Regions from separate parts of the Blautia intestinihominis genome, predicted to be linked through region 2. Evidence: riboswitches for the same ligand, from Rfam matches in the RefSeq annotation. Region 2 holds a riboswitch; each other region holds the start of a gene.

What was found. Region 2 has a riboswitch for cyclic di-GMP ahead of WMO75_RS03080 (response regulator). Riboswitches for the same ligand answer to the same signal wherever they lie in the genome.
Positions count from the first base shown of each region.
Region 1: another riboswitch for cyclic di-GMP. It lies ahead of WMO75_RS13150 (ABC transporter substrate-binding protein); the one in region 2 lies ahead of WMO75_RS03080 (response regulator).
Region 3: another riboswitch for cyclic di-GMP. It lies ahead of WMO75_RS04220 (hypothetical protein); the one in region 2 lies ahead of WMO75_RS03080 (response regulator).

Region 1 covers NZ_JBBMEI010000045.1:14,597-24,946, forward strand. The annotation lists gene WMO75_RS13125 (response regulator) at 1-275, opposite strand, end outside; gene WMO75_RS13130 (hypothetical protein) at 361-558, opposite strand; gene WMO75_RS13135 (ATP-binding protein) at 611-2,773, opposite strand; gene WMO75_RS13140 (substrate-binding periplasmic protein) at 2,757-3,572, opposite strand; gene WMO75_RS13145 (ATP-binding protein) at 3,618-5,783, opposite strand; gene WMO75_RS13150 (ABC transporter substrate-binding protein) at 5,930-7,774, opposite strand; cyclic di-GMP riboswitch class I at 7,874-7,949, opposite strand; partial or broken gene WMO75_RS19980 (MATE family efflux transporter) at 8,043-8,603, shown strand; gene WMO75_RS13155 (AAA family ATPase) at 8,570-10,270, opposite strand.
Region 2 covers NZ_JBBMEI010000005.1:82,797-93,146, forward strand. The annotation lists gene WMO75_RS03060 (CotH kinase family protein) at 1-1,016, shown strand, start outside; gene WMO75_RS03065 (polyphosphate polymerase domain-containing protein) at 1,006-1,755, shown strand; gene WMO75_RS03070 (DUF4956 domain-containing protein) at 1,752-2,423, shown strand; gene WMO75_RS03075 (hypothetical protein) at 2,480-2,740, shown strand; cyclic di-GMP riboswitch class I at 2,732-2,822, shown strand; gene WMO75_RS03080 (response regulator) at 3,051-6,257, shown strand; gene WMO75_RS03085 (glycine betaine ABC transporter substrate-binding protein) at 6,417-6,740, shown strand; gene WMO75_RS03090 (hybrid sensor histidine kinase/response regulator) at 7,088-9,814, shown strand; partial or broken gene WMO75_RS03095 (lectin like domain-containing protein) at 9,864-10,350, opposite strand, start outside.
Region 3 covers NZ_JBBMEI010000008.1:49,915-60,264, reverse strand. The annotation lists gene WMO75_RS04235 (GntR family transcriptional regulator) at 28-672, shown strand; gene pflA (pyruvate formate-lyase-activating protein) at 947-1,684, opposite strand; gene pflB (formate C-acetyltransferase) at 1,687-3,942, opposite strand; gene WMO75_RS04220 (hypothetical protein) at 4,230-4,571, opposite strand; cyclic di-GMP riboswitch class I at 4,678-4,754, opposite strand; gene WMO75_RS04215 (TerD family protein) at 4,929-5,732, shown strand; gene WMO75_RS04210 (AIM24 family protein) at 5,748-6,452, shown strand; gene WMO75_RS04205 (cation-translocating P-type ATPase) at 6,503-9,172, opposite strand; gene WMO75_RS04200 (TerD family protein) at 9,269-9,859, opposite strand; gene WMO75_RS04195 (TerD family protein) at 9,926-10,350, opposite strand, start outside.

The DNA.
Region 1 (10,350 bases), on a different contig from region 2:
GTATCAACAGCATCTTCAGAAGATATCATGATTACAGGAGTTTCAGCAATACACTGGCTTCTTTTCATTATTTCCAGGACTTCAAAACCATTCATCTGTGGCATATTGATATCCAAAAGCATCAGATCAATTCCAATATTTTCTCCTATCATCTGGATTGCCTGATTACCATTTTCGGCTTCCAGATAGTTATAAGCATCTCCAAGAATCTCCTTCAATATGTCCCTGTTTAATTTTGAATCATCTACAATCAGGATTTTTTGTCTTTTATCCATATTTTTTATTACCTTTATCCACTCGTTTTTTATGATGTTCCAAGCACTTGATCCAAGACAGAAAGTCATGTTGCATCACTTAATGCTATAGTCCCTTCTTTATTCCTTCAATCGTCATCTCATATGCTTCTGGTACTTTTTCCAATGCCTGTTTTAACTGTATATAACTCTGATCTTCAAGGAACTTTAATGCAAATCTCCGAATCAGTGCTTCGCTGTGAAGGCGTCCCAAGACAGCTTCATAGTTTCCTCCAATAGCTTCATAGCACTCTCGCATTGTCATATTTTAGTCCTCCTGCCTAGATTTCACCGCTTATTTGACACTGTCGTATCAATTATTTCACCAATTTATGAATTACTTTTATCAGTAATTCCACATCAACTGGCTTAGCAACATGTTCATCCATCCCTGCTGCTTTTGCTCTTATTCTGTCCTCCGTGAACGCATTTGCTGTCATTGCAATGATCGGTACCTCCTTTGCATCCTCTCTGTCTAGAGACCTGATCATCTTTGTAGCTTCATAACCATTCATTACCGGCATCATAATGTCCATAAGAATGACATCAAATTCACCAGGTTCACTATTTCTGAACAGTTCAACAGCTTCCTGACCATCCCAGGCTTTTGTCACGTCAGCACCTTCATTCTGAAGCACAAATTCGGCGATTTCCATATTCAGCTCATTATCTTCCGCCAGAAGAATATGCACTCCCTTTATAGATTTTTCGGATACATCCTTCTGTTCTTCACGTTTATCCGCATCCGGATCTATTTTAAATGGAACCCGGATCACAAATGTCGTCCCTACGCCTTTTTCACTTTCAAAAGTAATGGTTCCACCCATTTTCTCGACCAGCTTCCTTGCAATGGCCATTCCCAGTCCGGTTCCGGCAAACTTTGTGCGGCTTCCCATATATTCCTGTGCAAATGGTTCAAAAATATGTTTCTGGAACTCCTCAGTCATTCCGATTCCTGTATCCCGGCAGATAAATTCCATTGTCGTCATTCCTGGCTGTTCGGATGGGATTTCCATGCAACTAAGATAAATATGTCCATTTTCTCTGTTATATTTCACTGCATTGGACAGGATATTCATCATCACACGTTTTACATACCCCGGACTTCCAATAAGATCACGGTGTATGATTTCTTTTTTCTCCCATACAATCCGGATATTCTGTTCTGCAGCAATCTGTTCAATTACAACAAGCACTTCCTCAGAGATTTTGCTCAGATTAAATGGACTCTCTTCCAGAACAACTTCACCCGACTCCAGCTTACTCATGTCCAGAACATCATTTACCAGTTCCAGCAACAAATTGGCTGCCGCTTTAACCTTTGTTCTGTATTCCTTCTGCTTCTCCATATCATCTGCATAATGGTCTGCCATATTGATCAAACCGTAGATTCCATTAATCGGAGTCCTGATATCATGGCTCATCCGCTGAAGAAACTCTGTTTTTGCCTCATTGGCGGCTTCTGCCTTTTTTGCTGCTGTCAGAAGTTCTGCTTTATATTTTTCATCTTTTTCCTGCTCCTGTTTCTGATGTGCCTGATTGGTTCTGTGACCCCAGAACAAAAATATACTGAATATCAGAAAATAAAGAAAAATAACACCTGCTACACTTAATGGAAGGTTATGAAACACTTCCGTATCCGGAAGATACGCATAGATATAATAATCCCGCTGCTTCAGCATGATTCCATAACATCCGGTTCCTTCATTCTTGAGATGATAAATGTGCTGACTGTCTGTATGCTTTTTCATTGCCTGAACAACCTCGTTGCCAGCCGTATTCTGCCCCAACAGGCTCTCATTATTGCTGGCAACAACGATTCCGTCGTCTGCAACGATAATCGTTCCATCTTTCTGGATACTATAACCATTTAAAAGCCCCTGTATCGTCAGCGTATAGTTTCTGGCAAATTCAGGAGATGTGTAATAATAGATTGCAACGATACCCGGTGCATCTTTTCTGGCGCAGGCTGCAATGTCAATAAAGGATCCATCTTCCCTGGTAAACCGTTCCGAATAGCTTCTTTCTTCATATCCGGCAAAATCCATGATAATTTCTTTTTGCAGATACTCCGTAATCTCATTAGCCAGAGACTCATCCGTGCTGTATTCACAGTCCGTCTTTCCTTCTGCATCCAGTACAATGATACCATCCACCCATAGAGTCTGCAGGTTTTCTTTCAGGAAATCCCGACTTAGCTGCCCTCCGTTTTCTATTTCCATTTTAATATTTGTACTCATCTGTCTGGCACTTTCAATGGCACGGAGGAGGCTTTTTGATTCCGAAGATTCATTAAAATGGGTGTAGGTGGAGCACTGCACTTTCACATAGTTTACAATCTCCACCATTCTTTTCTCTGCTTCCGCTTTTTCTGCGTGAAAGAAATAACACAGAGATACTACAGCCACACAGATTCCAATCAGAGCACCGAACAGCTGGATTCGTTTTTCTCTTTTCTTTCTCTTAATACCCAAAATCATCCACCTCCAGATACTTCTGGGGATCATCCAGATATTTTTCAATAATTTTCAGGGATGTGCCATCCTGACGCATTTCTTCCAATGTCTGGCTCATCTGCTCACAGATTCCTCTGTCATCATCTTTTGCAAAAGCGACACCTATTCCGGTGATCATCAGAGGCTCTTCCAGAATACGGAAGCTTGCATCATAATCCTTCATATACTGAACAATAGATTCCTCATGTGCTGCAACTGCATCTACATATCCTTTTCCCAGAAATGTATAAATCAGCTCCCTGTGTCCCAGGCTGATCAGATTGCCCAGCTTTGGGATTCTCTCATCCGTCCGGTTCAGAAAGATGCCTTCCGGTTTGGTTGTGGACTGAACAGCCAGGTTCTTACCCTCCAGGTCACTCAGTTTATAGATATTACTGTTCTCATTTACAGCGACCACCTGGCGGCTTGCTATGTATGGTCCTGCCCAACGGTAATCATCAAGACGCCCTTCCATGGAAAAACAGCCCATGATACAGTCAATCTCTCCACTCTCCACCAATTCTTTTTTCTTCTCCCAGTTGATCTGGACAACGTCCACCTGATATCCCATTCTTTTGAAAGCTTCTGTAGCCAGTTCTACATCGATTCCCGTCGGTACACCATCCTCATTCAGATAATTGTATGGTGGATAGTTGTCACTGCCAAGCGTAATGACTGGCTTTTCGGTTTCTTCTTTCGTGTTATCTGTGTTTTTACACCCTGCCAGGGTGACTGCTAAAATTCCCGCAAGCAGAATGCCTGCAATCACTCTTTTTCCTTTCATTTTCCTTCTATCCCTAACTATCCTTTTTGATTCTTCTATGTCCGGTTACTTTCCATTTGTCACTGTACAGTGACCTGCGGTTCGGTACCCCCCCCCACCAGATTTTATGCTTCTGATCGTCTTTTCCAGCACCTTCATCTCAACCGGTTTTGAAACATGTGCATTCATGCCAGCCGCAAGGGAATGCTGAATGTCTTCTGAAAATGCATTGGCAGTCATGGCAATAATCGGAATCGTCTTTGCCAGTTTATGGGAACTTCTGCGGATTGCCTTCGTTGCCTCATAGCCATTCATAACAGGCATCTGCACATCCATTAGAATCATGTCATAATCACCTGGAGCAGACTGTTCAAATGCTCTCAAAATCTCTTCGCCATTTTCACAGATGGTACATTCCGCACCTTCAATCTTTAACAGTTCCGTCAGGATCTCTGCGTTCAGCTCATTATCCTCTGCACACAGGAATCTCATTCCTTGAAGGATATTACCATCCTGCTCATCCGTTTCTTCTTGTGCCGCCAGAGCAGCCGTTCCATCCTCTGCAATTTTCAGATCCAGGAGAACCTCAAAACAGCTTCCCTGTCCTAATTCACTGTCCACGTCAATGGTACCTCCCATTGCCTCAACCAGGTTCTTAGCAATCGCCATTCCAAGTCCGGTTCCCTGTATTTTGTTTGTAAGGGAACTTTCCGCACGGGTAAACGCATCAAAAATTGTATCCTTGAAATCTGCCGACATTCCCATACCATTGTCACTGACTAAAAAGCGGTACTTTGCATAGACAGATGACTTTGTCTCACATTCTTCTACAAAGAACTGAATTTTCCCACCTTCCTGGGTATACTTCACTGCATTGGAAAGCAGGTTGCTGAAAATCTGCATCAGGTGAATCTGATCCCCATTCACCCACTCATGCTGAATATTTTCTTTTATGATTGTAAGGGTCTGCTGCTTTTCATATATTTGAGAATGAAATATAGTGTCAAGTTCCTGCATAAAATCCAGAATAGAAAAGTCAGAATACTTGAAGACTGTTTTTCCTGCCTCAATCTTACTCATATCCAAAACATCATTAATGATTCCTAACAGATGCTGTGATGAAATATCTATTTTATCTGCATACTCTATAACTTTTGCTTTATTACCTGCATCATGTCTGATCAAAGACGTAATACCAATGATTGCATTCATAGGTGTACGGATATCATGTGACATATTAGACAGGAAATCCGTTTTCGCCTTATTTGCATTTTCAGCTGTCTGTAAAGCCTCTGTTGCAACGTTCTTTGCCTTTTTCAGTTTTTGATTGACTACTTCCATTTCCTTCATTGTTTGTAAATGAAGTTCATTATTTCTTTTTTCATATTCTGCTTTTTGATCTGCAAGACTAAGTCTAGAAATACTGTAGAATAATCCGGCAAAAAGCAAAAGTATAAAACCTGCCATGAGTATTGTTGTAAACAACACCGTTTTCTGGTAATCCGTCAGCACATTGTCAACAACTCCCCTTGCCACAATGCATACCAAAATGGTGTTGTTGCTTTCTATCGGGCAATACCCCAGATAATAGGGATTCTGTTTTCCCAAAAATACAACTCCGGATTCTCTGTTATCAAACTTCTTTTTGAACAAATCAGCCTCTTCTTCTGTAATAGCCTGTTCCCCTTTTAAATGTTTTAACAAAGAATAATTACGCAGGTATTTATCTCCACTCTGGTTCGTATACGTAATATTTCCGTCATGATCCAGCATGAACAAATATGCTTTCCCATGATAACCTTTCAGTTTTAACATGGAATCCAGTTTCGAATGATCATACACAGTTCCAATTGCCGTATAAGTTTCTCCATTGATAGTGTATTCCTGACATGGAATCGCAACCAGATAACCTTCTTTTTTCTTCTGATCATAATCAAGACGCACCAGTTTTCCAATATTGTATCCGTTCTTTAAGTCCAGCAGAAGTTTACTTGGCATATCAATCCGCATTTTTGTTCCACCTGCTGATATTGCCTGACCATTTTCCTGAAGGAATATAAGTGTACTTTCCGATTCTTTTTCCCATGCTTCAAAGAAACTTTTGTTCACATCCGTTTCAAGAGACAGCTCCCTCTCATGAAGTAAAAATTCCTCAACCAACTGCAGCTGGTTGTAGTATCCACTCACTTGAAGATCATAGGTCTGCTGTATCTGTTCAACAACAGCTCCCATACTGCTTTTTCCATTTTCGCTGATATACTTGCTAGACTCGCTTACCAGATACTTTGTTCCTGCTAAACTTAAAAGAATAATAAGTAGTATAAGCAACAGCCTTGTTATTTTTTTTCTTTTATTTACCGTTTGTTCTATCCCCACTTTTACTGTTCAACCTCTATATAGTCTTCCGGTGCTGACGGCTGCTGTCCTTTTGACATTGCTTCGATCCATGCACTTGATAATGTTGTATCTTTAAGCTGCTCAATCTCACATTTCGGATTTATTTTTTTCAAAACAGACATTGTGGTGTCTGTAAGAAGAATAGAGTATTCCTTTTCTTTGTCTATTTTCTTATCATTAACTGTCAAGTCCTTTAACGAAAATCCACTTTCCGCTTGATTGACGATCATTTTCATACCGGATGCAATTGGTAATTCGTATTTATTGGTTACATAAAAATTCTCATCAGCTTCGGCGAGATAATTTTCTACGAGTTCACAAACCTGTTTACCATTAATTTTTGTAAAATATAATGCTGTATCTGAACTCTTCGCTGTCATCATGCCAACCCGGCTATTGGTGCATTCTCCTTTGTACATAGAAGAAGTGAAATAATAATATGGTGCCAGAGCCAGCTGTGCATCATTTTCTTCTCTGATCATAGTTAAAATGGAAGATGCTGCATCACGGCCATTTCTATCGTTCAGTGAAATGGAATATTCATTTTCAAAATTCACGATTGCTTTTTCTTCTGGATCTTTACGATTCATTACACTGCGAAAAGTAGCATAAGCCTGTGTTTCATCCATTTCCCCTGACAGTAATCCGTGAACAGCCTCAAGACTTGCATCAAATGATTTTTGGGCGGAATATCGGATATAAACAGCATTATTATTAATTTCATCTTCCAGTCCAGGCACATCCTGCATCATGGTTGGAACATCTGTATTCAATGAAATAACACCGCTTCCATCCGCAATCAGCTTTTGCCCCTCTTCTGAAATCATACAATCCAGCACATCCAGCGCAGTATCCAGTTTCTCCCGGTCTTTTTCCAGGTTTTTGTTAAATGCAATGTTTAAGGACGGAGTCATGTACACATAGGATTCATCCGCTGTCTGTGAAAAGTAAGGAATACGGATCAGCTCCGCATCCATCTGTTTCTGTAGCTGCTGCATAACCGTCGGATGTCCATGAAACATTGCTGATTTTCCCTCGACAAACATCTGGATTCCTGTATCGACGTCAATATTGATATCTTCTTTACCAAAGTGCGAATCCTTAAGAAACTGACTGGTTTCTGAAAAAATACGTTTCCATAATGTATCATCAAACTTCACTTCATCAGCTGCAGTCTCTGCACCGTTTCGCCATTCAATACCATCCAGGCTTGTAAACTCACCGATTGCCGCCGCCTGGATGATTTCATTATTAGACCAGTCTTCCCCAAGATCCATGGAATACGGTTTTATGCCATTATCATAAAACTGCTGACAAGCCTGTACATATTCCTCATAATTTTTTGGAATCTTAATTCCATACTGATCAAACAGTGTTTTGTTGGCAATGATCGTCTGCGGAATACCACAGATTGGCAGCCACTGGATTTCATCCTCCGCATTCTTATAATATTGCACCGCATAGGAATAATACTTGGAAACAACATCATAAGAAGCAAAATCCATAAGATAAGGCTGTAAGTCCTGTGCATCTGTTCCAGAAAATCGACGTACTGTTATGATATCCGGTAATTCATCATGTTCTTTAAAATAACTGTATAAATCGGTATCATTGTTACCAATAATAAATTCAATATCCTGATCTGGGAACTGTTCATGGACATAGGGTGCAATATTTTTCATCAAACGATTTTCCCACAGATAAACGGTAAGATGATCATCGTTTTTAGATACTTCTTTCTTTGACTGTCCACATCCAGACAAGACAGCAGTTGCTACAAGCACACCTGACACCACTGCTGTCAGACAACGTTTTGCCTTTTTCATACTTTTATTTTCCTCATTCTTTCCTGATAAAATCATTATTGTTACGTCTGTGAAATAACTCCGTAAAAAAGCACTGTCAAACAGACAGTGCACCTCATTTTATGCAACTGGCTGCCATTTTACAGGCCCTGTAGCTTTGCGTCCCAGACTTTCATCTGGTTTGCCGATTTCCTTATTTAAATTATAGTTTGTTAACTTATGCCGCAAAAACTGATTTTATTATACTCTAGCGCTCCCCTATGCACAAGAAAAACATTACCGTTTTAACTTCAACATTATCCTGATCCGGCTGGCCGGTGCATCCGGAGTCGCCGCCATCACAATCCTTTTGTACGGGCAGTTTCTGTTCAACGCTTTTTATATGGGACTTTCTATCAGGGTCAGTCCTGTAATTGGTTTCCAGTACGGTGTACAGCAGAGAGATCGTCTCAGAAATACATATAATATTATTATGAGATTTACCTTCCTTTCATCCATTGTTATGGTGATCTTATCTGTCCTTGGTTCCGGACCCATTGTATCCGTATTCACCAAAGATCCGGAAACCTTTCAGCTCGCATCAACCGGTTTTCGTATTTTTGCGGTCACTCTTTTTCCTGGTCATCTGTCTTGTGTCATTTCCTTATTTTCTGGGAATCACAGGTGTCTGGCTCGCCGTTCCGGCAGCAGAAATACTGACCCGGATCCTATCCGGCTATATGCACTGGAAGTATTTTTTCAAAAAAGACAATCGGATTTACTTTTAATAAAGATGCCTGCCTCTGGTTTTCCCAAAGACAGGCACCTTATTAATTATCACACTAATAACACTTTACATCTCTTTTTATAAAAGGCAATTCCATATTTTATGATATTTTCCATACCATCCTCAAGAAGTATGGCATCATAATGTTTTTCTCTGATCTGCTCAACCGCCTTGTGGCAGGATAAATCAAATGCTGCACCTTCTGCATATTTTATCTCTATAATAATTCCTGTCCGGCTTTCCGGAATCTCAATAAGGATGTCACTGTAGCCTTCTCCAGATTCTGCATTGGATTTTATCAGCCAGTTTTCTTTATATCTGAGAAGCCCCTGAAGTATCCCGTGATAAAAATTCTCCTTTTTCTCTCTGCCGGATATATCACGAATACTGATTGTATGCCAGAGATATTCATTCAGAAGTTCTTCGATTTTTGCAGCATTTTTCTGAGGAAATGCCTGACAGAAAGTTTCCAGGGTTCCTGTATCATTTCTGGAAGTCTGCCGAAACCATTCCCGGATCTGAGTTATAAATAATTCCCGAATTTCCCTGTTAGGAATCGCCAAACGATATTTTCTTCCGTCTACACGGCCTCTCTGAGTCAGATAACCTGTAGTAAACAGTACACTCCATAAGTTTTCCACCGACTGATCCAGTTCACTGTAGGTCAGTTCCTGATGTATTTCTTTTATGATTTCATTTCCTGCAATCAGATTTTCAATCTCATTCTTTGTAACGCTGTCTGCTTTGTTAAGCAGACGATGCACAATTGCATTACCACTGGTATTTGACCAGTAATTTTGCGGATATGCCTCATCATCTGCCCGAAGATCATCACAGAAATTAATTGCATCCCAGGGGCAATAGACATCTGTCTTTCCAAATCGATATCCATCATACCATTCTTTCATCGTTTCATAGTGTTCTTCCAGCTCATAATATGACAGCATTTCCCTGACTTCTTTGTCTGTGAAACCAAAGTACTCATCAAACTGTGCATTTGTAATCGTAAGGGTTTTCAGATTATTCAATCCTGTAAAAATACTCTCTTTTGAAATTCTGAGACATCCTGTCAGCACCGCAAAGTACAGACTTGAATTTGTTTTTAAAACATTTCCAAATACTATACGAAGAAGAGATACCATCTGGTCATAGTATCCATATTGAAAGGCTTTATCCAGTGGAACATCATATTCATCAATAAGAAGAATCACACCTTTACCATAATGCCGGCAAAGCAGATCGGACAGAATCTTCAGGCTTGCACCTAATGTATCATTCGACATGATAAAAAGGCCACTTTCGCCCTTCCCTACTTCTATAAGCTGGCGGTATATCTCTTTATCCTCAGCAGACAACCTGCTGCTGTCAAGAAGGAAACGGAAACGTAAGGCTTCCTGCCCTATGATCCATTTCATTGCCGCCAGTGCTTCCTGAAAATTCTGTCCCTCTACTCCTTTGAGACTAACAGAAATCACAGGAAACTGACCCATGTATTCCTGACACAGTTCTTTTTCTTCTGAGATTTTTAATCCATCAAACAACGTCTTATCACAGCCAATTTCAAAAAACGTCTGCATCATGGACATATTCAGACTTTTTCCAAATCGTCTCGGCCTGGTAAACAGATTAACTTCGGCCCAATTATTCAGAAGATTCATTAACAGATCTGTTTTATCTATATAGTAAAAGTTCTGCCTGATCAACTTACTGAAAGAATCAACTCCTACCGGCAGTTTCTTTTTATAACTCACCTGTTTATACACCTCCCGAAATCAACTTTTTTGTATATTCAGTTTAACATGACGCTGTAAGCAGTGCAAGTTCTGGATCG
Region 2 (10,350 bases):
ATTCGTTTGAGTTTTTCCGCTATGAAGATGTAATAAAAAAAGAAGACGATCCGACCTATGACCAGAAAGCCTTTGAAAAGCTCCTGGAGATCAAAGGAAATTCAGATCATACGAAACTGATTCAAATGCTGACAGATCTGAATGATATTTCTCAACCGATTGCGGATATCCTGGATCAATATTTTGACAGAGAAAATCTGACGTACTGGATGGCGTATCAGATACTGACCGGAAATGTAGATACACAGAATCGTAATACATATTTATATAGTCCACAGAATTCGGACACATGGTATCTGATTGCGTGGGATAATGACGGCTCTTTCATGAGAACCGAATACAACATTCAGAATCGTTTCGATCAGGAAAGTTGGGAATGTGGAGTCAGCAATTACTGGGGAAATGTTCTTTTTCAAAGATGTCTGCAGTCCGAGGATTTCCGTGAGGAACTTGACGCGGCGATCCAGGATCTGAGATCCTATCTCAGTGTGGATCGGATCAGTAGTATGATAGAGGAATATCGTACAGTTACTCAGAAGTATTTAAATCAGATGCCGGACCAGATGTATGCACCGTTGACTGAAGCGAAGTATGAAACAATTGCATCGGCAATCCCTTCAGAGGTAGAACAAAATTATAAACTTTATAAGGAGAGCCTGGAAAAGCCAATGCCGTTTTATATCGGAAAACCGGTGATCGAGGGAAATATTTTGAAGTTCAACTGGGACGCATCGTATGACTTTGATGCAGAGACGATCACTTACACAGTTGAACTGGCAAAAGATTATAAGTTTAATGAGATTGTATTTCGTCAGGATAATATTCAAATTCCGGAAGCGGAGACTACAGTTCCGGCAGATGGTCAGTATTTTGTGCGTATCCGTGCGACAAATACATCTGGACAGACGCAGGATGCTTTTGATTATTATGTAACAGACGCTGGAAAGAATTATGGTATGAAATGTTTCTACATTACAGGCGGCCAAAATGTTGAGGAAGATATTTATGAGGAATGATTTATCAAAAGAACGCTTCCGTAATGAATGGAAATATCTGATCAGTACCAGTGAGAAAGAATTGCTGGAGCTGAGGATGAAGCATTTGCTGAAAAAGGATCCAAATGCAAAGGGAAATGGTTATATGATCCGCAGCCTCTATTTTGAAGATTATTTCAACAGCGCTTATGCGGAAAAGGAATCTGGTGTCCTGATGCGAAAAAAATACAGGATCCGTATTTATGATTGTAGTGACCGTTCGATCAAGCTGGAGCGGAAGAAGAAATTCGGAAGTTATATTTATAAAGAAAGTGCTCCGCTGACAAAGGAAGAATTCTATAAGATCCTTGATGGAGATTATAAATTTTTGTTAAGCAGTCCGTATTCATTGTGCAGAGAATTTTATGTGGAATGTGTCAGCAATCTCATGCGTCCACGCACGATCGTTGACTATGACCGTGTACCGTGGATCATGGATGAGGGGACAGTCAGGATTACATTTGACAGTGATGTGAGGGCTGCGGTCGGAAGTTATGACATCTTTGATCCGTCCCTTCCGACACTTCCGGTGCTTGAACCGGGGAAACTGGTTATGGAAGTGAAATTCACAGAGATGCTTCCACAGATCGTGCGTGACTTGCTTCCACCAAATGCACAAGAATTCACAGCAGTATCAAAATATGTACTCTGTTATGAAAAATCGCAGTATTTGCATGGGTTTGAATATTGGAATGAAACACAGGAGAGAAAACTATTATGAGTATACAAGATATGATTAAGAAGTCGGTGCTGGAATCCGGCGTATTTGACAGCTTTAATGCACCGAAGATGGCAATTTCGCTGATCATTGCATTGCTTCTTGGAGCGGTGATCTATATGGTTTACAGCAAATTTTATGTAGGGGTAATCTTTTCCAGAAGCTTTGCGGTTACTTTGGTCGGAATGACGCTTCTTACCTGTATGGTTACTCTGGCGATCAGTACGAACATTGTGATCTCACTTGGTATGGTCGGAGCGTTGTCTATCGTTCGTTTCCGTACAGCGGTGAAAGATCCGATGGATCTGCTATATCTTTTCTGGGCGATCACTACAGGAATCACAACCGGAGCAGGAATGTATGTGCTGGCTCTGATCGCGGCAGTTGTAATGATCGCAATGATCTTTTTGTTCTATCATAAGCAGCAGAAGGGCAGGATCTATATCGCAGTGATTCATTATCAGGGAGATGAGGCAGGTGATGAAATTATCCGCAACTTTGGAAAAATGAAATATTTCATAAAGTCAAAGACGATGCGTGGGGAGAAAACAGAGATGGCAGTTGAGGTATTCTGTCGGCAGAATGATCTCGATTTCACAGAGAGGATCCGGAAGATCACAAATGTAGAAGATATTACATTGATCCAGTATAATGGAGAGTATCACGGATAAAATGAAAAGATTATAACTGGTTGATTTATGCGGTAATCACAAGCCGAATAGATTCTTTGAATCGAAGAAAAACGCTTAGTAAGAGCCTTGCTTCGGCAAGGCTCTTATTTTGTGGAAAAGGAGATGGTGTAAAGGTTCCACATCTTGCAGCCAGTGAAATTGTAATAAATAATTTTATGGTGAGTGGTTTGGCGAGCCGATCGATAACTGACAATGCAGGCTGGCATACGCAAAATACACAGATTTTCTATCCAGCAATATTGACGTATGAAAAACTTTATGGTATTTTGTTTTTGATAAAAATAGAAATTATTTAAAGGCAAACCTGCTGAAAGGCAGGGACGCAAAGCCAGAAGGGGCTAAAGTCAAAAAGTTTGACCAGGTCAGCCGGTTGCCACTGTTTTCATATCATATATAGAAAAGATGTGAAAACGGAAGAGATTTCGATAACTTTTATACTATACGGATGTGTGATTTTGAAGAAATGTAGTAGGGACACTGGCATATTTTGGCATGTGTTCTTTTTTGTATGCCCAAATGGGTAAGAAAACTGGCAGGGACAGGTTCTCTGTATACAGATAAAAGCAGGATGAAGAAGGCATAAGACGGAGAGAGGATTTTTATAAAATGAAAAATTATGAAGACAAAATATATTCATTAGGTGAGAATGTAACGGGGCAGACACAGGCCATGTTACAGGCCGTACAGAAAACACTGGAAAATAATGGCGGGGTAGGTATAATGACAGGATCTTATGACCAAAACCTGTCTATTTTGTCTGTGAATAATCTGCTGTTGCATAGTACAGGATATACATTCGATACTTTCATGAAACAGACAAAAGGCTCATTGAAAAACTTCTTTTATAATGGGGAAGATATAATGAATCGAGACCGTTTTTCGCAGCTTCACGGAGCAGGGGAAGCACAGATCCTTACTGCGGACGGTACCGTGAATAATGTACGGCTTTATAAAGAGGATGCGACAGATGAAGCAGGCAGACAGATCTGGGTTATGTCCGTACAGGTCAACTGGGATCATGTAAATTTGGCACTGCTCAATGAGGCTATCTATTCCGGCTTCTGGTATTTTGACTGTGACGAAAACAGTGAGATTGTGAATGCAAACTGGAGTCATGAATTCCGAAAAATGCTTGGCTATCATGACACTCTGGACTTTCCGAATAAACTGGAATCCTGGTCAGACCTTCTGCATCCACAGGATAAAGAAAGAGTAATGGTGCAGCTTCAGGCGGCAATTAAGGATAAGACGAACCAGATAAAATACCAGGTAGAGTATCGTATGAGAATGAAGGATAATCAATACCAGTGGTTTCGGGCATCGGCAGAAGTGATACGCCGGCTGGATGGTTCTGCCAGCAGGATTGCCGGGATTTTTATTAATATTGATGCAGAGAAAAAAGAGGCCATGCAGGCACAAAAATCTGCTGCTTTCCATAGAGCATTCACGAAAGCAGATCTGTGCGAGTATTATGTGAATCTGGAAGCGAATACTTTTGATACCTTTAAGGTTGAACCGTCCCTGATGACGGTCTTTGAACAGAGTCATACATGGGATGAACTGATCCGGCATTTTGTGGATTCCTATGTCGTGGAAATAGATAAGAAGGCGGTATCCGCTTTTTACAATCGTGGTTATGTTGCAGAAAAGCTGAAGGGTCTGGAAACAGAACTGGCTTTGGAGTGCCGCATCACTCTGAATGGTGAAGAACGATGGGTCCGTAATGTGATCATACGTGGAGAGATAGAGGATTCAGAATATGCCATGATTTTCCTGCGGGATATTACAGAGGCAAAGGTGGAGAGCGCACGGCATCTGCAAATGGCAGCGGACAATGCTTCCATGGAGCAGCTGATCCAGAGCATTGTGCGTCTGGTTGACCGTTTTGTTGTCTGTGATCTGGAAAATGACAGATATGAATTCTACAACCTGAATGGACAGATGATATATAAACCTTTGGGATTCTATCATGATTTTCAGATACAGGTTCTTGAAAAATATAAGACACTGGAACCATTGGAGACTATGAATATCCTGACAGCACCGGAAAATATCCGGAAGAATCTGAAAAGTGAAAATGATATTTATAAGTTTGAGTACTGCAGCCTGGATGAAAAGATTTATAAAATCGCTTCTTATATTCCTCTGGAATGGGAGAATGGAAAGCTGGTAAAGGTATTGCTGGCATCCATGGATGTGACACAGGAGAAGAAAGCAGAGATTGAATCCCGTCAGGCACTGAAAGAGGCTTACCGATCCGCAGAAAATGCAAATCGTGCGAAAACAGAATTCCTTTCCAATATGTCCCATGATATCCGGACACCGATGAATGCCATTGTGGGTCTGACGGCAATCGCAGGAGCAAATATTGAGAGTCAGGACAGAGTCATTGAGTGTCTCAGCAAAATTACAAAATCAAGCCGTCATCTGCTGGGGCTGATTAATGAAGTGCTGGATATGGCACGTATTGAAAGTGGAAAAATGACGCTGGCACAGGAGGATTTCAATCTGCCAGATCTGGTGGATAATCTTATAACACTCACAAAACCGGTGATTGATGAACATAAACACAATTTAGATATACACATTAATCACATTGAACATGAGAGTGTCTGTGGTGATAGCCTGAGAATCCAGCAGGTATTTGTGAATCTGATGAGTAATGCGATCAAGTATACACCGGATGGTGGGAATATTACTTTTTCCATAGAGGAAAAGCCAAATGGATTTTCGGAACTTGGATGCTATGAATTTACGATTGAGGATAATGGGATCGGTATGTCACCGGAATTCCAGAAAATCATGTTTGATCCTTTCAGCCGCGCAGATGACCATCGGACAACCAGAGTTCAGGGAACCGGTCTTGGAATGGCAATCAGCAGAAATATTGTGAACCTGATGAATGGTAATATTAAAGTGGAAAGCACCTTACATAAGGGAACTAAAATTACAGTAACAATTTATCTGGAACTTCAGGAAAAAGAAAAAGAACAGGACAGAAATCTGATGAATCTGCCTGTTCTGGTTGTGGATGATGATAAGACATGTTGTGAAAGTACAGTTGCCACACTGAAAGAAATCGGTATTACAGGTGAATGGGTTCTTTCTGGCAGGGAAGCTGTTGAACGTTGTTATGCACGTCATGAGCTAAAAAATGATTATTTTGCTGTTATCCTGGACTGGAAGATGCCGGAAATGGATGGCATAGAGACAGCCAGACAGATCCGGAAACGGATAGGGAAAGAGATTACCATTATTGTACTGACATCTTATGAATTCAGCGAGATCGAAGAAGAAGCAAAGGCTGCAGGCGTAGATGCTTTTATTGCAAAACCGCTGTTCCGTTCCCGTTTGACGGCTACATTGCGGCAGTTTACTTCTGGCAGAAAAGAAAAAACAGCAAGAAATTATCTGGAGGAGCTGTCAGAGGCAGACTATACAGGAAAAAAGATCCTGCTGGTCGAGGATAATGAGTTAAACAGAGAAATTGCTGTTGAAATTTTGGAGATGACAGGGGCAGAAGTGGAAACAGCAGAAAATGGAAAAATCGCAGTTGAAAAAGTGGAAGCTTCTCCGGAAGGATTGTATGATCTTGTTTTTATGGATATCCAAATGCCTGTTATGAATGGTTATGAGGCAACAGCGGCAATCAGGAGCCTTCCGGGTGAACAGGGAAAACTGCCAATTGTTGCCATGACTGCCAATGCTTTTGCAGAAGATGTACAGCTGGCCAAGAACACAGGCATGAATGGACATATCGCGAAACCGCTGGATATGAATAAGCTGAATAATGTTCTGGAAAACTGGCTGTGATTCAATTCCAGGTGTGTATGGGAAAGAAAAGAGGCAGACGTACGGTCTGCCTCTTAGTTAATTAACTTCAGCTATAATCTCTACTGAATGAATAGCATGTCTGATCATGGACAATACATTGTGGCGATTGTTATTATCAGTGTGTGAATTCCAGATATCATGGAAAAAATTTTCGAAAATGCGATTCAGAGCGATCTTGTTTGGCATGCAGATATTGTATTCCAGAGTAAATCTTTTGCTTCTACATACGGGTTGGATTTCAGACAGAATAACACAATCGACCGCGGATTAAAGTATGTCGGGATCAATGCCGGAAATATGGATGTGACTGTCGTGTATTCCACAGACGGGCTGAATAAGCGGTTTGGACTGGTGACTCTGGAGGATGATCTGCACTTCTTCCCGGAATACAATGGTGTATATCTGCTCCGTGCAGACCTTTATGAAGATTTTCCGGAACTGGAAGAACATAATATGCGTTAAATTTTTATCCAAAGTCGTGGCGGGTATATGAGATGCGAAGATACCTGCCGCGACTTTATAACTAAGAGCATTCCTGATCAAATTCTATAACAAATGATATCATATGCTTCAGTTGTGCTAAACATCTGGTTATTAGTAATAAATTTTTATATTTCCCACAACAAATAAACAGATTTCCAATTGCTTCAAAAAATGATATACTCTTATTGATAATACTGTTTATGCAGTTCGATGTATTAAACAGTTAGGTAACTATTCAGAAAGCAGTATCCCGCGAGGCATTTTGACTCGTGACTGTGAGGGTGCTGAACAGTTACGAAATAGAATGGAACAGGAAAGGGGACTTTATGGGGGCACATTCATCAGGATATTACAGTATTGACGGGGATTACAATATTATTGGGTTTAACGAGACAGCGAAGGAAATCTATCCGAGCCTTCAGATGGGAATGAAATGTTACAAAGCACTGATGGGACTGGATGCACCATGTCCGCCGTGTCCGGTGGTCAATGGAATCTGTGGTCCAAAGACGTATCTGGATCCCATTCGTCATATTTACGAGACTGTGGATGCGGTGGATACCATCCTTCCAGACGGCGGCAGAGGGCATGCACTGGTTTTCAGTACCGTTGCAGAGGGAGAGAGACTGTCAAGTGCGATTCCTACAGGAGAGAAATCTCTGCGTCTTCTGGGGGCAGTCAATCGGCTTGCTTCGGACTATGTGGCAGTTTATTCTGTCAACCGTCAGCAGAAAACAATTTCTGTTTACCGCTCTGAATTTACAAATGATCCGGACAACAGTATTGTGAAAGATAATGCGGATTATGATACAGTGAGGGAATATCTTACCCGCTATATCCATCCGGATGACCGCAGCTACGTCCTGAAAAAAATGGAACTGGATTATCTGGAACAGAAACTTGCAAATTCATCGAGCTTCAGGGTGCATTTCAGGAGTGCAGGAGAAGAGACGCATTATTACTATCTTCTGGTTACCAGAAACGGTGAAACGGAGGATGAGCAGGATTTTGTAATCGCTGCCGCATGCGAGGATAATGATGTAAATGCACGCAAAATATATGAAAATCAACTGAATTCCCTGATCGGTTCCATTTCTCATGCGGCGGGATATTTTCATCTGGATATCACGGATGATAAGATACTCAAAACCGGTGGAACATCTGCGATCGTGGATACACTGGAGTCGGATTGTACGATTGATGCGTTTGTCCGGGATACGGCACAGTATATTCCGAAGGAGCAGGACAGACAGGATTTCATCGATGCTTTTTGTCGAAACTCCATGCTTGAGAACTACAATGCAGGACAGGTGGAGATAACGAGAATTTCGAAATGCTATTATGATGACAATATTGCACGTATTTCAAAGTACGTGGTACGGCTTTTGATAAATCCGTCGAATAATCATCTGGAGGGACTTTTGTATGGAGTGGATATTACCCGGTCACAGGAGGAATATGAGACGCAGGTCAGTATTGTCCGTACACTCAGCAGCAATTACAGGGATGTATATCTTCTGAATCTCCGAGAAAAAACGCTCTCGATCATCAAAGAGGAAGAGGGAAATGAAGATGGACTGAAGAAGAAAGAGGACGGCAGCTATTCTTATAAGAAGTTTCTTGCAAAATACATTGAAGAGCGGGTGCATCCGGATGACCGCGATATGCTGCATGAAGTACTGAGGCTTCGCAATGTGCGTAAGAGGATCAGGGAAAAAGAAGAGTACAAGGGCAACTACCGGGTAAAAAACGGAGATGAGATTCATTATTATCAGTTCCGCGTTATCAGAAACGAGGATTCAGGGATCATTGTGCTGGGATTCCTGAATGTAGATGATGTCGTGGAGGCTGAAATCCGACAGCAGAAGCTTCTGAAAGAAGCACTGGATACTGCAGAGCGTGCCAGTGAAGCCAAGACAAATTTCCTCAGGAGAATGAGTCATGATATCCGCACACCGATCAATGGAATCTGCGGGATGCTCGAGGTCGCGGATTATTACCATAATGATATAAATAAACTGGCAGAATGCAGAGAAAAGATCAGGGATGCCTCTCACCTTCTGCTGGAGCTGATCAATGAGGTTCTTGATATGGGAAAACTGGAATCCGGTGAGATTATGCTGGAGGAGGTTCCATTTAACCTTCATGATATAGAACAAAGTGTTCTTAAAGTAATCGAAAAAATGGCGGAGGAACGAAAAATAGAAATCACCCAGGACAACATTGGAGTTGCCCACTGGAATCTGATCGGCAGTCCGGTTTATGTAAAACGTATCATGATGAATTTTATAAGTAACGCAGTCAAGTATAATAAGGAGCATGGCAAGATTATGCTGAGATGCAGAGAGATTTCTACAGAGGGTGATACTGCAGTGTTCGAATTTACCTGCAGAGATACGGGAATTGGCATGAGCCGGGAATTCCAGGAACATCTTTTTGAACCGTTCACGCAGGAGAGGGTCGGCGGTTACAGCAAATATGGCAGTACGGGACTTGGAATGTCGATTACGATGGCGCTTGTAAAAAGAATGGGCGGAGATATTACTTTTGAGAGTGAGAAGGACAAGGGGACTACATTTGTGATAACGATACCGTTCAAAATTGATACGGAAAAAAGAGAGGCAGAACAGAAAGCAAAGAAATCTGTATGTTCCATTGCCGGGATGAATATCCTTCTGGTTGAGGACAATGAACTGAATATGGAAATCGTGGAATTTATCACACAGAATGCGGGGGCGGTTGTGACAAAGGCATGGAATGGCCGGGAAGCCCTTGAAATTTTTGAAAAATCTGCGGAAGGCTGCTTCGATGCGATCCTGATGGATGTCATGATGCCGGAGATGGATGGTTATGAAGCAACCGAAAGAATCCGCAGATTGAACAGAAAAGATGCCAGAACAATTCCCATCATTGCAATGACTGCAAATGCTTTTACGGAAGATAAAATAAGGTCAAAAGAAGCTGGGATGAACGAACACATTGCGAAGCCGCTGAATACGGAACTTGTACTTCGGGCAGTGGCAAAACTGGTTCAGCCACAGATGGTGGACTGATCAGAATCGTTTCACAAGGACTGTTCTGGAGTGTTTTCGCAGCAGGCGGTTATAGGCTGAATATTTTGCTTTTGGAACGCGGACGGTCATCTTTTTTTACACCCTGATCGATTTTAGAGGAAACGGTGGTAAGGCGGGTGCTTTTGATTGTGATGACGCATTTTGCTTTTACATTCCGGAATGCCTGGGAACCGATGCGTGTCAGTCCGGTACCGATCGTGACGGTCTTCAGATTTTTGCAGTTATAGAAAGCCTGGCTACCGATTGTTGTGACATTATTTCCGATTACGACACTGGTAAGATTTTTCTTTCCGGTAAAAGCTTTGGTCCATACAGAAGTTACTTTGTAGGTAACGCCTGTGCATTTGATGGTAAGAGGAATGACTACTCTGTTCAGGCGGCTGTTGGAAGTTCCGTAACAGGTGACGGTCTGCCTGCCGGTTACACGGTAGATCAGAGAAGAAGCTGTATAACTCAGGCTCCATTGTGCGTACAAAGTGATGTTCTGTTTGATCTTAAAGGTCTGTCCCGGTAAG
Region 3 (10,350 bases), on a different contig from region 2:
ATTTTTAGATTTTTAAGGAGTTTTTGTATGATACCTTTAAATGAACAGGCTTATAAGCACCTTCAGAAGTTAATTCTGGAAAATCAGCTTTCCTATCACGAGATATACTCTGAGACAAAATTATCAAAAGAAATCGGCATCTCACGAACTCCATTTCGAGATGCGATCCATCGACTGGCACAGGAAGGCTATATTGATATTATCCCAAACAAGGGATTTATGCTGCATCAGCTTACCAAACAGGATGTCAACGAAACTTTTCAGGTCCGCTCTGCATTGGAAAGCTACTGCACGATTCAGATCTGTAAGGATTTTGAGTGCCGAAAAGCACGAAGATTGTTCAAAGAACTTCATATGATCATGGACGATATGAAAGAGATCATGGATACCACCCATTCCATTGATGAATTCTGCGAATATGATTTTCAATTCCATACCAAGATTATTACTTACCTTGAAAATGAACAGTTTTCTTCCATATTTTCCACCTTTATGTACCGCATGAAAGCACTCGCCAGACTTTCTCTCTCTCATAAGGGACGAATGGAAAATACTTATAATGAACATATGGCGATACTGAATGCTCTGGAAACCGGTGATTCTGAACATATCTATGAAATCACAATTGCTCATATGGAACGGCCGAAGGGAATCAACCTTGAGGATTTATGATTTTTTTGAGTTTTTCACCTCTCAAGTTTCAACATTGTGACCGACATTAATGTCGGTCACAAAAATATTTATAGCAACTTCCAGCATCGAAAAATATATATCATGCAAAACCGATGCCCGATGATTATTAAAAAAGAAAATTTTTCAAGTTTTGAACATGTCTGAATGCATAAAGAAAAGTCCACAGCATTTGCCATGGACTTTATCTACAGTCTGATGTCTCTCTGCCATAACTGGCATTGAGATCTTTTTCTTTTCCAGTCTTCTGACCGGTTTATATCGCTCCCAGAATTTCTCTGGCGTTGTCGATCCGTTCCTTCGAAGGTGGTCTGACACCTTCCAGCGGATAAGGAATTCCTAGCTGTTCCCACTTAAATACACCAAGTGTATGGTACGGAAGCACTTCGACTCTCTCCACTGTTTTTAAAGTATGGATAAAATCTGCAAGCCTGTGGAGATACTCATCTTTATCGCTGCCTCCCGGAACCAGTACGTGGCGGATCCACATCGGTTTTCCCATATCTGACAATTTCCGTGCCATTGCCAGAATATTTTTGTTGGACTGTCCTGTAAGCTTGATATGTTCTTCTTCGTCAATCTGCTTGATGTCCAGAAGAACAAGATCAGTATACTTCATAAGCTCCAGCCATTTGGAATAAAAAGGTTCCTTTTCTGTGTAAGGATTGGCACTGGTATCAAGAGTCGTATGAACTCCTGCGGCCTTTGCCTGACGGAAAAATTCAATCAGGAAATCAATCTGAAGAAGAGGTTCTCCTCCACTCACAGTGATCCCGCCTTTGTTACCCCAGTAATTCTTATAGCGAAGAGCCTGTTTCAGAAGCTGAGACGGGGTGTACTGCTGCCCCTCTCCCATTTTCCAGGTGTCCGGATTATGGCAGAACTGGCAGCGCATTGCACATCCACTCAGGAATATCACATATCTGACGCCCGGTCCGTCTACTGATCCGAAGCTTTCCAGAGAATGGACATATCCTTTGATTTCTTCACTCATTATTACATTCTGTCGTGGCAGGTTCTGGCAATAACATCCAGCTGCTGCTCTCTTGTAAGGTCGATGAATTTAACGGCATATCCGGATACACGGATTGTGAAGTTTGCATACTCTTCTTTTTCCGGATGTTCCATAGCATCAATCAGTTTTTCTTTACCGAATACGTTAACATTGAGGTGATGAGCACCCTGATCAAAGTATCCGTCAAGCACACGAACAAGGTTCTCTGTACGTTCTTCTTCTGTATGTCCCAGAGCATCCGGGTTGATGGTCTGAGTATTGGAGATACCATCAAGAGCATCTTCATAGTCCAGTTTTGCAACAGAGTTGAGGGATGCAAGAAGTCCGTTCTGCTCTGCTCCATAGGACGGGTTGGCACCAGGTGCCAGCGGTTCGCCTGCTTTTCTTCCATCCGGAAGAGATCCTGTAGCTTTACCATAAACAACGTTGGATGTAATGGTAAGAATGGAAGTAGTAGGTTTGGAATCACGATAGGTATGGATGTGTTTCAGTTTCTCAAGGAATGTAGAAAGCAGTGTTGTTGCGATCTCATCTGCTCTGTCATCATCGTTACCATAACGTGGGAAGTCACCTTCTACGATGAAGTCTGTTGTGATTCCGTCTTCATCACGAACAGCTTTAACTTTTGCATATTTGATAGCGGACAGGGAGTCTACTACGTGAGAGAATCCTGCGATACCAGTTGCGAAAGAACGGTCAACCTTTGTATCGATCAGAGCCATCTCTGCTGCTTCATAGTAGTATTTGTCATGCATGTAGTGGATCATGTTCAGTGTTCCAACATACAGATGAGCCAGCCAGTCCATCATCTTGTCATATTTAGCAACTACTTCGTCATAATCAAGATACTCAGAAGTAATCGGCTGATAGTTCGGTCCTACCTGCTGTTTTGTCTTCTCATCAACACCACCGTTGATAGCGTAAAGAAGGCATTTTGCAAGGTTTGCACGAGCTCCGAAGAACTGCATTTCCTTACCTGTCTCAGTAGCGGATACACAGCAGCAGATGCTGTAGTCATCACCCCATACCGGACGCATAACATCATCGTTCTCATACTGAACAGAACTTGTCAGTACAGAGATGTCAGCTGTATATTTTTTGAAGTTTTCAGGCAGTCTTGAAGAATACAGAACTGTAAGGTTCGGTTCCGGAGCCGGTCCCATGTTTTCCAGTGTATGCAGGAAACGGAAGTCGTTCTTTGTTACCATGGAACGTCCGTCCTGTCCCATACCTGCAACTTCCAGAGTTGCCCATACCGGGTCACCGGAGAACAGCTGGTTGTAAGAAGGAATACGGGCAAATTTAACCATACGGAATTTCATTACCATGTGGTCAACAAGCTCCTGAGCTTCTTTCTCTGTAAGAGTTCCGTTCTCAAGGTCTCTTTCAATATAAACATCAAGGAATGTGGAAATACGTCCAACACTCATTGCAGCACCGTTCTGAGTCTTGATTGCTGCCAGATATCCAAAGTACAGCCACTGGAATGCTTCTCTTGCATTCTTAGCCGGCTCGGAAATATCAAATCCGTATGCTTCAGCCATAACCTTCATGCCTTTGAGAGCACGGATCTGATCAGCGATCTCTTCACGAAGCTGGAAGTCATAACGTCTCATACCCTGACGGTCGCATGCTGCGAAGTCTTTCTGTTTTCCTTCGATCAGAGCATCGATACCATACAGAGCAACTCGTCTGTAGTCACCAACGATACGTCCACGTCCGTAAGTATCCGGAAGACCTGTCAGGATCTTGCTGTGACGGGCTAATTTCATCTCTGGTGTGTAGATATCAAATACACCCTGGTTGTGTGTTTTGAATTCATAGTTGTGGAATACGTCTTTGATCTTGTCGCTTACTTTGTATCCGTAAGTTTCGCATGCCTGCTCTGCCATTTTGATTCCACCGTATGGCATAAATGCACGTTTCAGCGGTTTGTCAGTCTGAAGACCAACAACTGTTTCAAGATCTTTAAGATCTTCGTCGATGTATCCCGGGCCATATGCTGTCAGAGATGTAACAACCTCTGTTTCCATATCCAGAACTCCGCCTTTGGCACGTTCTTCTTTCTGCAGTTCCTGAAGTTTTCCCCACAGTTTATTTGTTGCTTCTGTTGGTTCTTCCAGGAAGGAAGCGTCTCCGTCATATGGTGTGTAGTTCATCGAGATAAAGTTACGGACGTCGATTTTTTCTTTCCAACGGTTTCCTTTGAAACCTTCCCACTGTGAAAAGTTTTTCATTTTGCACCTCTCTAATATATGATTTATTCCGCGTATGTCCCGTCTAACTTTTCTTGCAAAAGAAAAATAAGACCGGAATCTTATTAGTTTCAAGTGAACACTCCCTTGTTCACGCCGCTAGTGTACACTATGGAATACGCCGTTGTCAATCGATTAGCGCATGCTTTTAATTTAATACAATTTGTAGCTGTGTCTTGATATTTTTTATCAACATGTTGTGGTTTTGTACTTTTTTACGTCCAAAAAATGTACCCGGAAAAGTACAAAAAAGCAGCCTCTCGCTGCTTTTATATTCCCCCGTTCCACACATCAATATGCAGAAGCTGGAACAATAATGCAAATACTGTTTTGTAGATCGTTCGTGCCTTGAGAGCTGTCTTGTCCATATATCCAAGATGCATTTTGACTGCTACAGATACGGTGCTGTCGATGATGTTGGACACGATCACCTCCGGATCCATCAGATCGAACAGATCCTTGTAACACTGATAAATATACGGGTCGGAAAGCCCGCATCCCTTTGATACTTTACGGACGGTAACGCCTTCGATGCCTTCTTCTGCTACTACTTTATATATGGAACGCTGAAGTCTTTCTTTTAATTCTTCTTTTGTGTATTTTCGAGCCATTACACTCTCCTTCTGTATGCCGTTGATTTGATTAAATTTGACCGAATCCCGACTGCTGACTTCGCTTTTTACATAAAAAAAGCAAGACAGCAGATGGATTCTCTGTTCTTGCAACTGGCTGGCTCGTTCTCGGCCCCTATAGCTTTGCGTCACTGCGTTACCACAGCTTTGCCTTTATGAAGTTAAGTTCATGGTAACGTAAATTCTGCATTTTTTCAAGGGTTTTGATCCAAATAAGTAAAAATCAATGTAAATGTTAAAGTAAATGTTAACCTGATTTATTTTAATTCATGGTGTAACATGGTATGATTAGAACAGTGAACAATGTAGTATCAATAAAATACGGGGAGGTAAACTATGTTTCAAATTCCCACAAAGATCGAATCGGCATATACCGCCGGGAACGTTCTTACACTTAACCAGCGAAAGATCCAGCCTGCTCTGCACAGGGGAAATATTCTTTCTGTAAATTTGAAGAAAACTTTATCTGGCCATGTACAGGAAAATCCCAAAAGAACGCAGGCTTATCGACATCCAGAACCAGCACCTGTAACTCCGACAGTATCTTCGGTATCCTCTGCTCCGCAGAAACACGATATCCCGGTCCTTCGTAACGTCATACAGAAGGGCCAGAAAGTCCGTATCGGCACAGTCGGGCAGTTTCCAAAGGTGCGTGTTGCACTTGGCTGGAACGTCTCTAACCCTCAGTGTGATATCGATTTATCCGCTTATCTTCTGGATGCTTCAGGCAAGGTTCCCGGCGATGACTGGTTTGTTTTTTACGGACAGACACTGAGCCCCGACGGAAGTGTTGCCCTGCATGTAAACGGCTCCAGGGCAGACCGTGAATATGCGGATATTGATTTTTTCAAACTGAATACTTCTATACGGAAGATCGTTTTTGTCCTTACGATCAACGAGGCACTGGAGCGGCACCTAAATTTCAGCATGGTCAAAGATGCCTATATCCGGCTTCTCGATCCGGATTCCGGTCAGGAGATCTACAGTTTCATGCTGACCGATTATTATGACAATGTCACATCCATGATGCTCGGAGAGATTTACTTACATAATACAGAATGGAAATTCAACGCCATCGGAAACGGTGTCGCCAGAGATCTGGCGGGGCTCTGCCAGTTATACGGCGTTGAGACAAACTAACGGGAGGATACTCTTATGATCAAATTTGAAACCATAAACGAACTGACACTCAAAGTCACTACTACAGGCAACGACGTTATCTTCACCAAGACCGGTGCTTTTATCGCAGGCGACTGCAGCGGCAACACTAATTACCGCTTCGAAAAAGTCCTTCTCGGACCGCAGAAAAGTCTCGCCCAGGCAGCACTCGGCTCCCTGATGCGCCGCGTCACCGGTGAAAACATTCCTCTTACCAAAGTCACCATGAACGGTCCATCCGAAACCTATTACGCAGAAAGCGCACAGCATGTTCTGGTCTATAAACTGGAACCGGGCGAAACGATCTCTGTCGAATCCGAAAACCTGCTTGCATTTACACAGGACTGCAAATACAGCGTCCGCTTCATCGGTGTCGGCGTTTTGTCCCAGAAAGGTCTTGCTACCACCACACTTACCGGAACTGGAAGCGAAGCTTATGTGGCGGTCATCACTGACGGAAACCCGATCGCACTCAGCAATGTACAGTCCCACAATACGATCTCTGTCGATCCGGATGCTGTGATCTGCTGGATGGGCAATGGTGCCTGCGACCCGCGCATCACAACAGATGTCAACTGGAAAACCTTTATCGGACAGGCTTCTGGCGAATCTTATTCCTTTGAATGGCATGGCGGAATTCCGGTAACTGTTATCATTCAGCCTTCTGAACGCAGCGGCGGTATCCGCGTTGCAATCGATTAAAAAAATATCCCCTGCCACTTTAGCAGGGGATATTTCAAAATCAGCTCTTTTTATTTGTTAGATCTCATGATCGCTTTTCGTACCATATCCACAGGGATGATCAGTACTCCAAGAACCATGGAAACAAGCAGTGCTTTCAGTGTCAGAGGAGTTGTGCTGAAGACTTCTCCACCGATCTGGATCAGGACTGTCTGAAGAACAAAGATCGCACCCATTACAAGGATAAATCTCTTATTTTCTCCAATATGCTCAAACAGGTTAAATCTCTCAGATCTGGTATTCAGACTGTTAAAGATAATCGCATAAATAAAGAATGCAAACATAAAGGTCTTCTCATACAGATCCGGATTTGAACATCCTGCCGGCATAACTGCTGTTGTGATTCCGCCGACATTTTCCAGAATCAGGATAGATCCCAGAGTGATAAATATCGAACTTACACCAATTGCAGATTTGATATATCCTGTCAGGATATTGTCGCTTCTCTTTGCCGGCTGCTCGTTCATGTAACGGTTCAGGATCGGCTCACCGCCGAATGCCATAGCTGCCAGTGTATCCATGATCAGGTTGATCCACAGGATCTGTACGATAGAGAATGGCTCTGTCCAGCCAAGGATCGGTGCCAGAATGTTCATCAACAGGGTACTGATATTTACAGTTAACTGGAAGATCAGGAATTTGCCGACGGATTTTGCCATCGTTCTACTGTTCAGTACACAGTCTTTGATAGAAGTCAAACTGTTATTCAGGATGACAACATCGCCTGCTTCCTGTGCAACTGCGGTTCCATCTCCCATTGCAAATCCGATATCCGCCTGTTTCAAAGCAGGTGCATCATTGACACCGTCTCCGGTCATACCACAGACATCATCAAGCTGCTGTGCAACTGTGACAAGGCGTTTCTTGTCCAGAGGTTTCGCACGGCTGACAACACGAAGATTCGGAAGTTTTTTCTTAAGCTCATCATCAGAAAGCTGTTCCAGTTCATCATGAGTAAGAACAACTTCTGTCTTTTCATCTTTGAGGATTCCGGCTTCTTTTGCGATCGCAACGGCGGTCTCTTCGGCATCACCGGTAACCATGACTACCTGGATTCCGGCACGGTTCAGGACTTCAACTGTTTCGATCGCATCTTTTCTTACGTTATCTCGCAGAGAAAGGACTGCAAGAAGGATCTTCTGGGAACCGATGATCTTCACTACGGAGAGAAGTTTCATAGTTCTCTTCGCCTGTGCGACCATCTGCTCTTCCACTTTGGCTTTCTCTGCAGATGTAAATTCTGCGATGCTGCCATCTTCTGTCATATAATGTGTCACGTCATTGATGATGTTCTCTGTTGCACCTTTCCAGTAAACAGTGCCATCATTCAGTTCTACGGTTGCACATTTCTTCTCGGAATCAAATCCGCTGATCTCTTTTACTTTGGACGCATCAACTTTATCCGGAGCACCCTTCGAAATAGCATAGGTCAGAAGTGCACGGTCCATGTTGTTACTTCCGATCGCTTTACCTTCAGAGATTTTTGCAAGGTTATTCAGAGTGATCGCTTCCAGAAAATCATTATGTGAGACATGGTCAACGATTCTTCCGTCTCCAAGGACAAACTCTACCAGTGAAAGATTTCCCTCGGTAATGGTTCCTGTCTTATCACTGAACAGAAGGTTCATGTAAGCAGAATCAGAAAAAGCTGCCTTATGGCTTACAAGGATGTTTTTCTTATACATAGATTCTGTGTTCATGGACTGAACCAGGCTGTTCATCATCGGAAGACCTTCCGGTACTGCCATGATAACGATGGAGGCCATCAGCATAACAGCCTCTGCGATCAGAAGGATCACAAATACTGGCGTGATTGCTTCATCTGCACGCATGATAGAAAGAACAACCTGCAGGACACCTGCGATTGCTGCTGCGGAAACACCAAGTTTACCGATCCCACCGGCAACAACTTCAAGTTTGAGGCTGGAAGTATCTTTACGCTCTTCTTCCTCGTTTTCATCGGTAAGGGCTTTGTTGATCTTACCAAGTTCGGATGCATCACCGATCACGGTTGCTACCATATATGCCTCGCCGCTGGTAACGACTGATCCCATAAATACTTTATGTGCAGAAGAATAATCTGTAGATTCTGCTTCTTCCATAGTATCTGCTGCGGACTTGGACTCATCACGGGATTCTCCGTTCAGAGCTGCCTGAGATACTTTCACATTGCCTTTGAAAACAAGTCCGTCAACCGGGACTTTATCACCTGCCTGGATCAGAATCGTATCACCTTTGACGATGTCACTTGTCAGCACTTTGACAAGTTTGCCGTTTCTGAATACTTTTGCATAGGTTTTGTTGTATTCTTCCTGCAAAGCCTCACTTCTTGATGTATTTCTGTATTCAGATAAGGTACTGAATCCTGTTGCAAGTGCAATTGCAAGTATGATACTGATGATCTCAATAACGTCATTGTCGCCGCCCAGTGCCGGAACGATCACGCCAAGGATCGCAAGCACAACCTTAAGCACCAGTGCAAGACAGAGAACCTTGATCCAGATATCGTCAAAAGCACCGATGAACATAGACCAGAGTGACTCTGTTTCTTTCTTGGCAAGTGCGTTGGTTCCATACTGCTGTTTGCTCTGCGCCGCCTGCTCCTCCGTCAAGCCCTGTTCAAGAGCTTTCCTGTCCAGCAATCCCTTATCCAGAACTGCTTTGTTTTGTTTTTCACTCATTTGGTGAATTCCTCTCTTATAAATAAATTTATATATTCTGATAATGAAGCAGGAAGAGAAACTGCAAAAGTTTCTCTTCCCAAACTCTTCACATCATCATACATACCGTCTGCAAAGATCGCCGATCGATGTGTCCTTTGTACCCTGACCGATAGCTCCGAATTTCCATTCGCCATTATGTCTGTATATCTCTCCAAAAATCATTGCGGTCATACCGGAATAGCTCTCGGTAAGGTCATATTTACACATCTCGCGATTGGTACTTCCATCTACAATTCTGATAAATGCATTTTTGATCATTCCAAAATGCTGTTTTCTCTGGACTGCTGAATAGATATTTACAACGATCACGATCTTGTCATATTCCTGCGGCACCCTGGAAAGTTCAATGAGGATCTGCTCATCATCGCCTTCTCCCTCGCCAGTCAGGTTATCTCCCATATGACGGACAGTGCCTGATTTGTGCACAAGATTTCCGAAATAAACAACATCTGTCTTATCCACAAATTTACCATTCTTAAGCAGGATCGCGGTCGCATCACAGTCAATATCTGCCGCCTTAAAAAGCCCGAACAGCCCTGATCTCTGCTCTACCGCATCCCATCCAAGTCCTACGAGTACATTTGAAAGTCCCTTGCTCTCTTTGCTGAGACTGACTTTCTGTCCTTTTTGCAAACTAATCGACATATTCTATCTCCTCCCGGCATTTTGCCAGTCAGTTAACGTGTAACATTGTTTCTGTTATAAAAAAACTTATGCAACTTCGATTCCATAATGTCCGCAGAGTGCTGCCAGACCGCCCTGGAATCCACTGCCGATCGCATTGAATTTCCATTCGCCGTTGTGTTTGTAAAGTTCTCCAACAACAATAGCTGTTTCGATGGAGAAGTCCTCTCCCAGATCATAACGGATCAGTTCCTGGTTTGTATCTTTGTCCACGATTCTGATATATGCATTGGAAACCTGGCCGAAGTTCTGTCTTCTTGCCTCTGCCTCATAGATCGTTACTGTAAAAGCAATTCTCTCAACATTTGACGGAACATCTGCAAGAACAACTTCCAGTTCTTCATCATCACCTTCGCCCTCGCCAGTACGGTTATCTCCCATATGCTTTACGGAAGCTGACGGATGTTCAAGATTTCCATAGAAGATGAATTCTTTGTCCGTCGGGCATTTAC